DNA from 2 places in the Nakamurella flava genome. Region 2 is predicted to be linked to the other one. Evidence: riboswitches for the same ligand, from Rfam matches in the RefSeq annotation. Region 2 holds a riboswitch; the other holds the start of a gene.
What was found. Region 2 has a riboswitch for cyclic di-AMP ahead of FDO65_RS01755 (C40 family peptidase). Riboswitches for the same ligand answer to the same signal wherever they lie in the genome.

Region 1: another riboswitch for cyclic di-AMP. It lies ahead of FDO65_RS23030 (LysM peptidoglycan-binding domain-containing protein); the one in region 2 lies ahead of FDO65_RS01755 (C40 family peptidase).

Annotation. Positions count from the first base shown of each region.
Region 1 covers NZ_SZZH01000001.1:750,809-758,031, forward strand. Annotated here, with positions in the region: gene FDO65_RS03365 (DUF2252 domain-containing protein) at 355-1,713, opposite strand; gene FDO65_RS03370 (glucose-1-phosphate adenylyltransferase family protein) at 1,854-3,077, opposite strand; cyclic di-AMP (ydaO/yuaA leader) riboswitch at 3,611-3,784, shown strand; gene FDO65_RS23030 (LysM peptidoglycan-binding domain-containing protein) at 3,790-4,590, shown strand; gene FDO65_RS03380 (LppX_LprAFG lipoprotein) at 4,778-5,539, shown strand; gene FDO65_RS03385 (MFS transporter) at 5,536-7,212, shown strand.
Region 2 covers NZ_SZZH01000001.1:376,007-383,229, reverse strand. Annotated here, with positions in the region: gene FDO65_RS01760 (glycosyltransferase family 4 protein) at 1-847, opposite strand, end outside; gene FDO65_RS01755 (C40 family peptidase) at 999-2,321, opposite strand; cyclic di-AMP (ydaO/yuaA leader) riboswitch at 2,331-2,524, opposite strand; partial or broken gene FDO65_RS01745 (bifunctional metallophosphatase/5'-nucleotidase) at 3,192-5,474, opposite strand; gene FDO65_RS01740 (glycoside hydrolase family 15 protein) at 5,677-7,223, opposite strand, start outside.

The DNA.
Region 1 (7,223 bases), 370 kb from region 2:
GCTGCGGCGAATGCGGTGGCGGACCGCCCGAAAGAGGGAACGAAAATGTGGTTGCCGCCTCCCGGGGTCGTGCGTAGCGTTGTCGGTACACGGGAGAGGAGGTGGTCCAACGTTGAAGACGTCATGGACTCGTGAGGTGGCTGGCCGCTAGGCCGTCGACCCGCGTCAGGTCAGAACTGCTCCGGCACACCGGCGGAGATCACGGTCTGGCCATCACCGGACAGTCAGCCGACCCCCGAGCCGCCGACCGTGTCCAGTCGGCCCGGACCTCCACTCACCGGAGTGCGGAACGGACAAGGCTCGGGGGTTGTCCACGTTCTGGGCCGGTTGCACCGGTCCGTCGCCGGACGCGGCTCAGAGCCCGCGTTCCACCGGCATCTCGCCGCGCATGACCGCCTTCACCAGCGCGGCGTGGTCGGCCTCGGTCTGATCGGCGTAGAGCCGCGCGAACGTCACGAGGGCGTCGTCCAACCGCTGGGACTGCCCGACGTAGCCGGCGATCATCGACGCCCCACTGGTCCGCGCGTGGCCCTTGGCGAGCAGGTGTCCGACGATGCCGGCGTAGTCGGCCAGCGCGGATCCGTCGATGGAATCGAGCGCGACGGTGCCCTTCATGTTGCGGAACTGCCGCACGTAGTACTGCAGACCGTCGGCCGTCGACGCCCATCCCAACAGGGGGTCGCTGACCGTCTGCAGGGCCTGCTGGTACTCGACGACCCGCTGCCCCTGGTGGTCGTGCCAGGCCGATTCCCCGTGCACGTACTGGGCCAGCACGGACCGTCGGGCCTGCTTGAGCTGGAGGAACACGACGTCGTCCGGGTTGGATCCCTCCAGCAGGGCGACATAGGCGCGCAGGCCCACACTGCCCACGCCGACGACCTTGTGGGCGATGTCGACGAGCGTGTAGCCCCCGAGGGCGCGTCGCCAGTGCGGCGCGAGGGTGTCGAGGTACCCGTCGAGGGCATCGGCCAGCATCTCCCGCTCGGCGTCCCGCACCCGGGTGATGAGCGGCGGCTCCTCGACGATCCGCCGTCGACCCTCGTGCTCGCGGGTGAACCGGGGCAGCGCCCGGTCGCTCGTGCGGGTGCGGGCCTGCCGGACCGCCCGCCGGATCTCGGCCCGCAGCTGGGCGTGGGAGGTCGACTCGGACAGATGGTCGACGTCCAGGCGCTGGTAGGAGCGCATGAGCAACGGCATCTCGGCCAGTTCGCGCACCTCCTGCCGGTAGGCGGCGACACAGGCCCGGACACCCGCCTCGCACTGCCCCTCCGAGGCGCCGTTGTGGCGCCCGGCGACCCAGATGCTGGCCACCAGACGCCGCAGGTCCCATTCCCAGCCACCCGGGTGGGCCTCGTCGAAGTCGTTGAGGTCGATGACCAGATCCCGTTCGGGCGAGGCGTAGAAGCCGAAGTTGCCCAGGTGCGAGTCGCCGCAGATTACCGGGGTGATACCGGTGGCCGGTAGGCCGGCGACGTCGCGGGCCATGACCACGGCGGTCCCCCGAAGGAAGCCGTAGGGCGAGGCGGTCATCCGCCCGACCCGGATGGGGATCAGCCAGTCGAGCCGACCCTGGTGCGACTCCCGGATCTGCTCGACCGGATCCGGGCGGCCGTCCGGCGGCGTCCAGTCGGCCAACGAGGACCGCGGGACCCGGTGCCGCAGCTCCTTCCCCATCCGATAGCGGTCCTGCCGCGAGGTGGGCCGTCGCCGCAGGCTGCCGAACGCCTCGCTGTCGGCGGTGGCGAGGACGACGTGGCCGGTTCGTCCGTTCGTCGTCCCGGCCGTCGCCGTCGGAACGGGTCCGGACGGTTCCGTGGCCGGCTCGGTATCGGGCGCGAAGGGCGGCAGGTCGTTCACCGGACGGAACTCCAGAGGTCGCGGGGACTGTTCGGTTCGAGCTGTTCACCGGCGGTCAGGGATCGTCCGGCGGCGACGCGGCGACGGGCACCGACGAGCACCGGTCGCCGCGCCTGGGGGGCGCCGATCGTCGCGCGCGACCCGATGATCGCCTGTTCAGCGACGACGGCGCGCGCCACGGTGGCGTCCCGGCGGATGACGGCGTCGGCCATGACGACACTGTGCCGTACGGTCGCTCCGCGTTCGACAGTGACCCCCGGGCCGATGATGGAGTGGACCACGGTGCCGGCGACATGGGCTCCGGGGGAGATCCACGCCTGGTCCAGATCGGCCGACCGGTCGATGCGGGCCGGTCCGCGGACCGGCATCGAGGTCAGCATCGGCCAGTCCGGGTCGTCCAGGCGCAGCGGGGGACGCGGACGCAACAGTTCCAGCTGACCGTCCAGGTACGCCTCCGGGGTGCCGAGATCGCGCCAGTGACCTTCGTGCCGGTGTTCGGTCACGGTGCTGGTCTCCAGCATCCGGGGGATGAGGCGGTCGCCGTAGTCCCCGAGGTCACCGCCTTCTTCTCTCAGGTCGCGCAGGGTCTCGGCCAGGCGGTGCGGTCGGTACAGGAATACCTCGGTGCCGATCAGACGGCCGCGCGGGCGTTCCGGCTTGTAGTCGACCTCCCGCACCCGGTGACCGTCGCCCTGGACGACGAGGTACCGCGAGCAGTCGGTGCCGCGGGGGAGTTCGGTGGTGATGACGGTGACGTCCGCGTCGGAGTCCTGGTGGGCGGCGATGGCGTTGCGGAAATCGTGCCGCTCCAGATGGTCGGCACTGCACACCAGCAGGATGTCCGGATCGAAGGCGTCGATGAGCGGCCAGTTCCGGGCGAGCGCGTCGGCATTGCCGCTGGCGAAACCGTCGCGGTCGTGCCCCTCGAACGGCGGCAGGGTGCGGAACCCGCCGCGCGTCCGGTCCAGATCCCATGGACGACCGCCGGCAAGGTGCTCGTTGAGCAGATGCGGTTCGTACTGCTGCAGGACCCAGACGTCGGACAGGCCACTGTGGGCGGCGTTCGACAGAGAGATGTCGATCAGCCGGTAGTGCCCGCCGACCGGCAGGGACGGTTTGGCCCGACCGGTGGTCAGGGCCCCCAGGCGGGACCCCCGTCCACCAGCGAGGACGAGACACAGGACGCGGGAGCGGGGGGTGACGGCCATGGTCAGAGCCATCCTGCCGTACCCGTCGGGGGAGTGCCCGATCACGGTGGGTCGTCGAGCTCGTGATGCGGCAGAGCCTCGGACCGCCGGGGAGCGTCGGCCGGTCGGTGGTCGCGCACGGGCGGATGTCCCCTCGCCGGCAGTGGTCGGGCTGGTCGACACCGGTGACCAGGACGGCGATGTCACGTGACGGCGGTCACTGCTCTGTCGCAGTGAACCTGTGGGGTCGCTGTTCAGGAGCTGGGTGAAATCGAGAAAAATCAGCGGTCACCCGGTCGCCCGAATGAGTGAAACTACCGCCGCCACAAGGGGTACCGCGAAGGCCCCAGCGGACCCTCGGTGACCCCCATCAGCAGCGGAAATGGTCGAATGCTGGACAGTTACTTGATCGTTACCGCTCCGTGATCTGTGAACTGGGCCTCTGGTGTTTTCCCAGCCGATTTGTATGGTTGTCATCGGTCGCAGGGCATGCCTCTGAGACCGCCGCAGTCTGCTCCTGCCCGCCGCGCCGAGCGCTGTCCACTTTGGGCCAGGAGATCCGACCGAAACAGGAAAGGCTTGGACAGCGACGGGGAAACCAACTTTGGCCGGCAGGCAGTTCGCCGGTCTTGGGGTGAATCCGGCTCACGCCGGACGGGCAATCCCCTCCACGTCCGGAGCTTGCGCTCCGGGCTGCCCGAACCCGACAGCTCACCTCGCAGGCGCAGCTAGGGGAAGATTCTTCATGTCTCGTACCACCGCTCGTCACCGCGCCACCTCCCGTACCCGCGTCTGGGCCCTCCGCAGCGCCGCCGTCGGCGCCGTCGCCGGCGTCTCGGCCCTCGGCCTGGTCGGCACCGCCAACGCCGCCCCCGAGTCGACCTGGGATGCCGTCGCCAACTGCGAGAGCACCAACAACTGGTCGATCAACACCGGCAACGGCTACTACGGCGGCCTGCAGTTCTCGCAGTCCACCTGGGACGCCTACGGCGGCCAGGACTACGCCGCCCGTGCCGATCTGGCCACCAAGGACCAGCAGATCGCCGTCGCCGAGAAGACCCTCGCCGGCCAGGGCTGGGGCGCCTGGGCCTGCGCCGGTGCCGGCGGCCAGGAGCCGGCCGACACCTCCAAGACCGCTGCGAAGTCGTCTTCGTCCTCGTCCTCCAGCTCCAGCAGCTCGGACGACTCGTCCTCCAGCAGCTCGGCCAACCGCAGCCGCAGCTACGAGAGCAACGACGACGACAGCAGCTCGTACAGCGCGCCGGCCAAGAAGAAGAACTACGACAACGACGAGTCCTCCTCGTCCTCGTCGTGGAGCAACGACGACAGCAGCTCCTCCTCCTCCTCGTGGTCCTCGGACGACGAGGCCACCTCGTGGAGCAGCGCCGCCGACGGCACCTACACCGTGCAGTCGGGCGACACCCTGTACCTGATCGCTCAGGCCCAGGGCGTCTCCGGTGGCTGGGAGGCCCTGTACTCGGCCAACTCCGACGTCATCTCCGACCCGAACCTGATCTACCCGGGTCAGGTCCTCCGTCTCGGCTGAGTCGGACGTCCCGGGTAGCCCGGGGCAGCGACACGTTCGCACGGCCGAGCTCGTGAGCCAGTGACATCCCGAACGGGGGTGTCGGACACCGCAGGGTGTCCGACACCCCCGTTCGGCGTTTCCGGGTCCCCCGAGAGACCGGGCAATTCGACCGATCCCGTACCCCGCCGCCGGTTACGATCCCCGCATGATCACCGCGGAGGCCGCCACTGTCCGCGTCGGGGGAGACCACATCCAGCGCTCGTCCGGTGCGCTCTCCCGGGCGCGTCGTTCGGTCGTCGCCCTGACCCTGGCGCTCGGACTGGCGCTGTCCGCCTGCTCCGGGTCGAACAGCAGCCCACCGCCGGACCGGCCCACCGACCCCGCGGCCATCCTGGCCGCGTCGTCCACCGCGATGGCCGGTGTCGACACCGCCCACTTCACCCTCGCCGTCGACGGGACGATTCAGGGCGTCACCATCAGCAAGGCCGACGGTGACCTGACCCGGGGCGGGGACGCCAAGGGCACGGCCACCATCTCCCAGTTCGGCCAGCTCATCGAGGCGCAGTTCGTCCTCAAGGAGAAGCGCCTGTTCATCAAGGGCCCGACCGGCGGGTTCGTCGAGGTGCCGGCCTCGGCCACCGGGTCGCTGTACGATCCGTCGGCCATCCTGGACCCCGCCCGCGGGGTCGCGAATGTCCTGGCCAAGGCCTCCGCGCCGACCCTGGCCTCCTCGGACGGCTCCGCCAGCGTCGTCACCGCGACCGTTCCGCAGGCCGTGGCCGCCGCGCTGGTCCCGGGTCTGCAGTCCGACGTCAACGGCACCTTCACGGTCGCCGCGTCCGGGAACACCTTGACCTCGGCCCGCTTCGACGTCACCGACCAGTCGCTCACCGGGGGGCAGCCGGCGTCGGTGACCGTCGACCTGACCGACCTGAACGCGCCCGTCGACGTCACCGTCCCGTCTTGAGCCACCCGGGTCCGGCAAGTCCGTCCGGCCCGGATCGCGCATCGGCCCCGCCGTCGCGGGCGCGGTCCCGGTGGGCCATCGGCGCCGCCGGTGCGGCGGTCCTGCTCGGCGCGCTCGACGCCTATGTCGTGGTCGGTCTGCTCGTCGAGATGATCGGTGATCTCGGAATCCCGGTGAACCGACTGGAGCGGGCCACGCCCATCGTCTCCGGATACCTGCTCGGCTACGTCGCGGCCATGCCCCTGCTGGGCGCGCTGTCGGACCGCTGGGGGCGACGGACCGTCCTGCAGGCCGCACTGCTGGCCTTCGCCGTGGGATCGACCGTCACCGCGCTGGCCGACTCGGTGGGCCTGGTGGTGACCGGTCGACTGGTCCAGGGCATCGCCGGGGGAGCGCTCCTTCCCGTGACGATGGCCCTGGTCGCCGATCTCCGTACCGGTCGCCGAAGGACGGTGGGCCTCGGGCTCGTCGGTGCCCTGCAGGAGCTGGGCAGCGTGCTCGGCACGCTCTACGGCATCGGGGTGGCCGCGCTGCTCGCGGCCTGGCCGGTGACGGCCGCGATCGAACCGTCCGGCTGGCGCTGGGTGTTCTGGATCAATCTGCCGTTGACCGCGGTGGCCATGGTGCTGATCGCGCTGGCCGTGCCCGGCCGACGGCCGGCCGGGGCAGGGAGTCAGGGTCGACGTGTCGACGGAAGGGTCGTCGGAAGGGTCGACGTCGTCGGGGCCGCCCTGCTGGCCATCGGTCTGGCTCTGCTGGTGGTGGGCCTGCAGAACCCCGATCCGTCGGTGGCCGCCCTGCCGCCCTGGGGGCTCCCGATGCTGGGTGCGGCGGTGGTCGTGCTGGCCGGTTTCGCCGTGTGGGAGCGCCGGGCCAGCGTCCGGCTGTTGACCATCCCGCGGGGCGGCGGCCGGCCGGTGGCCGGGGCGCTGCTGGTGTCGTTCGCCACGGGCGCGGCCCTGCTGACCACCCTGGTCCAGGTCGAGTTGTACGGCCAGACGCTGCTGGGGTTGGACACCGCGGGATCGGCGGGCCTACTGGCCCGGTTCCTGGTGGCCCTGCCGATCGGTGCGGTCGTCGGTGGCGCTGTGGCCGGCCCCTGGGGGGACCGCATCGTCGCCACCCTCGGGCTCGTCGTGGCCGCACTCGGCTTCTGGGCGATGACGGCGTGGCCGGCGAGTACCGACGACCCGGCGGCCGCCGGACCCTGGATGCTCGGCCAGCTCGGGGTGACGGTTTTCGACATCTGGCTGGTGGTGGTCGGTCTCGGGCTGGGGTTCGTCCTGGCACCGGTCTCGGCGGTCGTCCTGCGGTCGGTCGGCGACGACCAGTTGGGGGCCGGCGCGGCGGCGGTGGTGGTCGCGCGGATGGTCGGCATGCTCATCGGGGTGGCCGCCCTCACCGCCTGGGGACTGCATCGGTTCGCGACGATGACCGCGGGTCTGGACACCCCGCTGCCGATCGGGGTCACCGAGCAGGAGTACGCGGTGCAGCTCGCCGACTACCAGGCGCAGGTGCGCGGGGCCCTGACGGTCGAGTACCACGAGATCTTCGGCATCACGTCGGTCGTCTGCGCCGTCGGAGCGCTGCTCGCCGCCGCTCTGCTCGGCCGCCGGGGCGGACCCGCTCGGTCGACAACGGAAACTGTCTCAGACAAGCAAGATTGTCGTTGACAACCATGATT
Region 2 (7,223 bases):
CCAGTCCCGCGCCCCGCGTCCGGCACGGCATCGCGAAGGCATCACCGGCCGCGTAATGGGCCGCGAGCTCTGCGGCCGGGACCATGCCGGCGAACACCACCCGATCGCTCACCGCATGATGCCGAGCCAGGCGGGCCAGCCGCCCCGCGTCCGGGCCGTCCCCCACCACCAGCAGACGCACGTCCGGGACCTGGTCGGCGACGGCGGGCAACGCCCGCAGCAGCACGTCCTGCCCCTTGCGGGGAACCAGCCGCGAGACGCAGACGACGACGGGCCGCTCACCCAGCCCGTAGCGGGTGCGGACCGCCCGGGCAGCGTCCGGGTCGGGCCGGAAGCGGTCGGTCACCACTCCCGGGGGTAGATACTCCAGGGCCGCCTGGGGTCCGAGCGCGGCGCTGATGCGGCGCCGGGCGAACTCGCTGACGTAGGTGACGACGTCGTTGCCGCGGCCGATCGCCCGCAGCGCCTGGCGCGCCCCCGGGACCATGGCCCACCCGACCTCGTGGCCGTGGGTGCTGGCGACCGTCCGCACGATGCCCTCGGACCGCAGCCGCGGGGCCAGCAGCGCCAGGGGCGCGGCCGCCCCGAACCACAGCGCCTGCACCCGGTGCTCGCGCACGAGTTCGGCGGCCCGCTTCCGCACGTCCACGCCGGGCAGCAGCAGCCCACCGGGGTGGCGGATCACCGGGAACGGTTGCCGGGCATCGAATTCCGCGTCGCCGGGAAAGCTGGGGGCGTACACGACGAGAGAGTCGGCGGGCAGCCGGTGCGCGAGAGTGATGACGTACGACTGGATCCCGCCGGTTCGCGGCGGGAAGTCGTTGGTGATCAGCAGAGTTCGCCGCACGGTGAGACGTCCCGAGCCCTTCCGGTGTCGAACCGGCGTCACCCGGTGAGTAAGCCCGCCGCGCCCGGCCCCAGGAGGATCCCTGGGAGAAAGCCTGATCGCCGGCCCGGAGTTCCGGACCGGCGATCAGGATATGTCGTGCGAGGCTCGGTCAGCCGGTGACGCGGTGGCCGGTGGCGTTCGGGCCGGCGCCGTTCACCGAGGTGACATAGACCGGCTTGGTCTCGGTCGAGGCGTGCACGACCTGGCCGTTGCCGATGTACATGGCGACGTGGCTGACCGGCGAGTAGTAGGTGACGAGGTCACCCGGCTGCAGCTGGTCCAGCGGGACGCTGGGCAGACCGGCCTGGGCCGACGACGTGCGCGGGATCGTGACGCCCGCCTGCGCCCAGGCCCAGGAGGTCAGGCCCGAGCAGTCGAACGAGTTCGGGCCGGCGGCGCCGTAGACGTAGGGCGATCCGACCTTCGACAGGGCGGCGGCGACGGCCGCGGCACCCTTGGAGCTGCCTGCCGGCACCGCGGCGGGGGCCGACGAGGTCGGCGCGGCGCTCGAGCTGGAGGAACGCGACGGGGTGTCGGCGGAATCGTCCGACACCAACGTGCGGGACCGGTTGGCGGCGGCAGGCGCCTGGGCCGGAGCCGCCGCCTCGCTGGTGGTCGGGGCGGGAGCAGCGGCGGCCGCAGCCTCGGCGGCGGCGCGGTTGGCGGCCTCATTGGCCGCCTGCGCGGCGGCCTCGGCGGCCGCCCGCTCCTGCTCGGACAGGCTGTTGTACAGCTCGCGGTACTTCTGGGCCTCGGCGTCGAGCTCGGCCTTGCGGGCGGTGACGTCCTGGGTGGCCTGGGTGGCGGCGGCCGCCTTCGCGTCGGCGTCGGACTTGGCCTGCTCGGCGGCGGTCTGCGCGGCCGAGGCGTCGGCCTGGGCCTGAGCGGCCTGGGCGCGGGCGGCCTGCGCGGCATCCAGCGTCTGCCGGGTGTCGTCGGCGACCTGGTCGAGGGAGCTGACCTGGTCGAGGTAGTCGTCGGCCGAGTCGGCGGTCAGCAGCACGGCCAGCCCGTCGAACCGGGCGCCGCGGAAGCTGGCGTTAGCGAAGGAGTCGACCTTCTCCTTGTAGGCACCGGCGGCGGCGTCCGCCTCGGTGGCCTTGGACTGCGCGTCGGTGGCGGCCTGGCGGGCCGCGTCGACCGCGGTACCGGCGGCGGCGGCGGCTGCGGCGGCGGCCTGCTCGTTCTCCTGAGCGGAGAGCACCTGCTCGTTGAGCTGACCCGCGCGCTGCTCGCTGTCCAGGTAGGCCTGCTGGGCGTCGGCTGCGGTGGTCGGGTCCGCCAGGGCGGGGCCGGCGGCGAACGCGCCCAGGCCCAGGGAGCTCACCGTGCCGGCGATCAGCAGCGCGGAACGGTAACGAGCGAGCCGACGACGGGTCGATCGCGGGCAGGTCGGCAACACGTCAGTCGTGTTGCGGGCAGGGAACGCCACGGTCCGGTGGAACCTTCCTCTCGCCGCCTACCGGGTTAGCTGACGGATTCGGGCCGGAAGTCGCCCTACCACCACCCGACGCGCAGCGGCCATCCACGCAAGAGCGCAGACGACACGGCACCCGTCAGGGGGCGGATTCACCCCATGAAGCACCTGGTTCCCCGGCTCGGCTCCCAGCGGAGCCGACTCGGCGGTGACCCCCGGATCACCTGAATGGTGATCGCCTCAAGGTCTCGGATAGGTTACGAGAGGATTCTGTTCCCGTCCAGACGGTGTGTGAATCGTCAAAGATCCATCTCAGATGTTGAGACAGTCGCCGCTGGCCTATCCGTCTGACCTGCGACGATGACCACCCGATGCTCAGCGTTACAGCTGTGCGGGAGCTGTGATGGACCTGACATCAGGTCATGACCGACCGGCCCGCCGCGTTCACCCGGCTCGTCTCACCGGACCCGGATGGGGTCGCTCGGGGCGCGGAACCAGCCGCAAGGGCCGGATGAGACCGGAGCGGGACAGCACGTCGACCGCCGCCCGTTCGGTGTCGTCCCACGCCACCCCACTGGGTGACGTGCCCAGCAGCGCCGTCACGATGCAGTCGTCGCACGCCGGTCCGCGTGCGGTGCAGTCCTCACAGTCCACATGGCAGTGCGCAGACATCCCGATCGGCCACCCTCCACCGTCCTGGCCCCGGATCCAGCACCAAGGCTCTGACCGGGACGGTAGGACCGGACACCGACAGCGGGTTCCTCGTCGATTCCGACCAGGTGTTCGACCGCGGTGACTGCCGGGGGCCGGGGTCGCTCCACCGGGCCACGGACGGCGACGCCCCCGGCCGTAGGAGCAGCCGGGGGCGTTGCCGAGCCAGGGTGGTCAGCGGCCGCGGACCAGCACCGGGTTGCTGGTGCTACCGGCCACCCGGGACGGATCGGCGGGCGTGAAAGCCGAGGTGAACACGTGCTCCCCGCGGGACAGGCGCGGCAGCACGGTGACCGCCAGACCGCGCTGGGCCGGGACGTCGGCGAACACCCGGTCCCCTTCGCGGAAGCCCACCCGGCCGACGGCCGCCTGGCCGTCGGCCAGCCCGGTCGCCGAGATCAGCAGGACAGGCAGGAACGGGCACTTCTGCAGCGCCGCGGTGCTGACCAGCACCGTGGTCGACGCGACCTTCACGGGCGCGGCCGCCACCGTGAACGGCACCGTCACGGTGGTGCCGCTGGGTTGGGCGGTCAGGACGAGCGCGGTCGGCCCGGCCGGCGCGTCGGCCGGGACGGTGACCGTGACGTCGGCCCGGCCGCCGCTGACCGTCGCCTGACCCACCTGCTGGTCCCGCCAGCTGGCGGTCACCGTCGTGTTCGCCGGCGAACCCAGGCTGGTCAGATCCAGACCGGCCACCGGGATGGTGACCTGGGTGCCGGCGGTCACCGGCTCGGTCACCGCCGGCACCTGCACCGCGCGGCGGGCGAAATCGGGCGCCAGGTTGGGGTTGGCCTGCAGGTAGGCGATCCAGGCGTCGCGGTCGATGAGGCCGGAATCCCGCGGATCGGTGCCCTGGGTGAAGACGGCGAAGTTGTCGCCACCGGCGGCGAGGAAGGAGAACGTACCGATCCGGTAGGACGCAGCCGGGTCCAACGGCCGGCCGTCGACGGTCACCGACGTGATCCGGGAGCCGGCCGCGGCACTCGGATCGAAGGTGTAGGTGACGTTGTCCGACAGGCCGAGCTGCAGATACGGCCGGGACGCGGTGGACGGCTGCCACTGCTGCTCGAGCAGCGTGCGGAACTGTTCGCCGGTCAGGCTGACGGTGGTGAGGTTGTTGACGAACGGCAGCACCGCGTTCGCCTCGGCGTACGTGACGACCCCGTCGGGCGCCTGCAACAGATCGGCCCGCAGCCCACCCGGGTTCACCACGCCGATCTGCGCCCCACCGCGGTCGGCCGACGACAGCGACGCCCGCAGGGAGTCGGCGACCAGGTTGCCCAGAGTCGATTCACTACCCCGGTCGTCGCGGCCGGTCGTCGTCCCCGGCGCCGACCCGACATAGACACCACCGGAGTACGACCCGCCGGTGAACGCGGTGGTGATGTCGGCGGTGACACTGCCGACCGGCTGGCGGCCGATGACCTCGGCGGCGGCGACGGCGGTGTCGACGATGGAGCGGACCTGCGCGACGCGCGGATACGTCGCCACCAGGTCGGCGGGGGCGGTGGTGGTGCGCGGCACGTTGGTGGCGGCCGTGGCGGTGACCGCCCCGGTCTGCCGGTCGACGGTGAGCACGACCTTGCCGACATTGGCTCCGTACGAACCGGTCTGGACGACCGGACGGGTGACGCCCGCCTCTCCGGGCACCGGGGCCTGGTAGGCGTACGTCTGATGGGTGTGCGCCGTGAAGATCGCGGCGACCCGCGGTGAGGTCTCGTTCACGATGGAGGCGAAGACCGGGCTGGCGGCCAGCTGGCCGTCCAGGGTGGCCGGCGGGACGGTCGTGTCCCCGGCCGGGGCTCCCTCGTGGTACTCGGCCACGAGGACGTCGGCCTCACCGTTGCTCTCGTCGCCGTCGGTGAGCTGGGCGGCCACGCGGTTGACCGCGGCGACCGGATCACCGAAGTCGAGGTCGGCGATACCGGCCGGGCTGACCAGGGTCGACGTCTCCTGGGTGACCGCGCCGATCACGCCGACGCGGACGCCGCCGACCGGGTAGATCCCGTACTCGGGCAGCGCCGGGGTCTGGGTGCCCTTGCGGTAGACGTTGGCGCCCAGGTAGTCCCACTTCGCGTTGGTCTTGTCACTGACCACACGGTCGACGAGGTCGCTCTCACCGCGGTCGAACTCGTGGTTGCCGACGGCGGACGCGGCCAGCCCCAAGGCGTTCAGGACGTCGATGGTGGGCTGGTCCTGGGCCGAGGACGAGGCGAACAGTGACGCGCCGATGTTGTCGCCGGCGGAGAGCAGCAGGGAGTCGCCCCCGGCCGCGGTCGCGGCGGCCCGCTGTTCCTCGATGGTGCCGGCGAGGGCGACCGTCAGGTCCTTGTCCGCGGCTGCATTCGTGATGCGGCCGTGGAAGTCGTTGATGTTCAACAGGGTCAGCTGGACGGGGTCGGCGGCCGACGCCGTCCCGGTCGAGGTGGCCAGGATCCCGGTCGCCACCAGGCCGACCGTGGCCAGCAGGGATGTCATCCTTCGGACGGGTTTCACGGTGGGGCACTCCGATCGCTGGGGCGGGGCGACTCCCCGATCGGGGTCCCAGGGCGCGGCCGGCGGAACTGGTCGGTCCTGGGGGTGATCAGGGTGTGACCCACGGTGCACGGATGGGGTGAACGTAGACCAGCCGTCAGGAGAACGTCCAGGCTGCGGGCACTCAGCCCGTCGGTCCTGCGCCCCCGGCGTCGCGGGCGGCCCGGTCCAGCGCATCGGCCGCCAGGATCAGGGCGAGGTGGGTCAGCCCCTGGGGCAGGTTGCCGAGGAACTGCCCGTCGTCGGTGGCGATCATCTCGGAGAGCAGGCCGAGCGGACTGGCGAGTTCGACGATCTCGTCGAACAACGCCGCGGCCTCCGACACCCGACCCACCCGCGCCAGCGCCGACACCATCCAGAACGAGCAGGCGACGAACGCCCCCTCCTCGGCGTCGGCACCGGTGTAGCGGTGCAGCAGCGGCCCCGTGCCGAGCCGCTCGCGGATCACGTCGATGGTCGACGACATGCGCGGGCCGTCGTCGAAATCCTTGGCCAGCAGTACCGAGGCGTCGAGCCCGTCCGTGCCCTGGTACCAGGTGTAGGCCCCGAGATCGGGGTTCCAGCAACGGGTGTGGATGAACTCGGCGATGTCCTGCTGTTCGAGTCGCCACCGCTGCCGGCGGTCCGGGATCTGCCCCAGGTCGGCCAGGTGGATCGCGCAGCCCAGGGCCTGCCAGCACTGGATCTTCGACGAGGTGTAGTGCCGCTCCTCCTGCAGCTCCCAGATCCCGGCGTCCCGGCTGCGCCACTGGTCGCAGCAGAGGTCGGCCAGATCGGCCAGCATCGAACCGGTCGCCGGGTCGAGCACGTGGCCCTCGTCGACGTACACCCGCAGCACGTCGAACACGTCACCGAACATCCCCAACTGCAGCTGCTGGGCCGCGCGGTTGCCCACGATCACCGGCCCGATCCCCCGCCAGCCCGGCGACCGGGTCTCCCGGTGGCCGTCCTTCACCTCGCCGGACAGCCGCGTGAAGACGTGGGGCCCGTGCGCCCGGAGGGTGTTCAGCAACCAGGACACCGCGGCGTGCACCTCTTCCTTCACGCCGACCACCCCCAATGCGCGGATGGTGTGCGCCGCGTCGCGCACCCACGCGTACCGGTAGTCCCAGTTCTTGCCCCCGGCGAGGCTTTCCGGCAGCGACGTGGTCGCGGCCGCGGCGATGGCACCGGTGGGGCTGTAGATCAGCAGCTTGAGCGCCAGCGCACTGCGCAGCACCACCTCGGCCTGCCGGCCGTCGTAGTCGCAGCTGTCGGTCCAGCGCGTCCACGAGTCGATCGACAGGTCGACCCGCCGGTCGATGTCGGTCGCCGGCGGCAGGTTCAACGGTTCCCCGGCGGTGGCGACCACGGCGACCAGCTGGCGATGACCGGCCCGGGTGACGACCACTCCGGTGATCTCGCGGTCGCCGGCGACCGCGCCGTGCTCGATGCCGCGGACGCCCAGCGTCGCCTGCCCGCTCCGCAGGATCGGACCGGACGGCGAGTCGGCCACCCACGGCCCGCTGCCGTCGAGCTGCAGCCCGGGCGCGACCCGCCACCGCAGGCGAACCGTCCCCGACAGGCCGTCGATCCGGCGGGCCAGTTCGGTCCAGGGCAGCCGACCGGCCACCCCCGAGTTCAGTGAATCCGTGACCCGGACGGATCCCTCGGCGGTGCGGAAAACGGTCT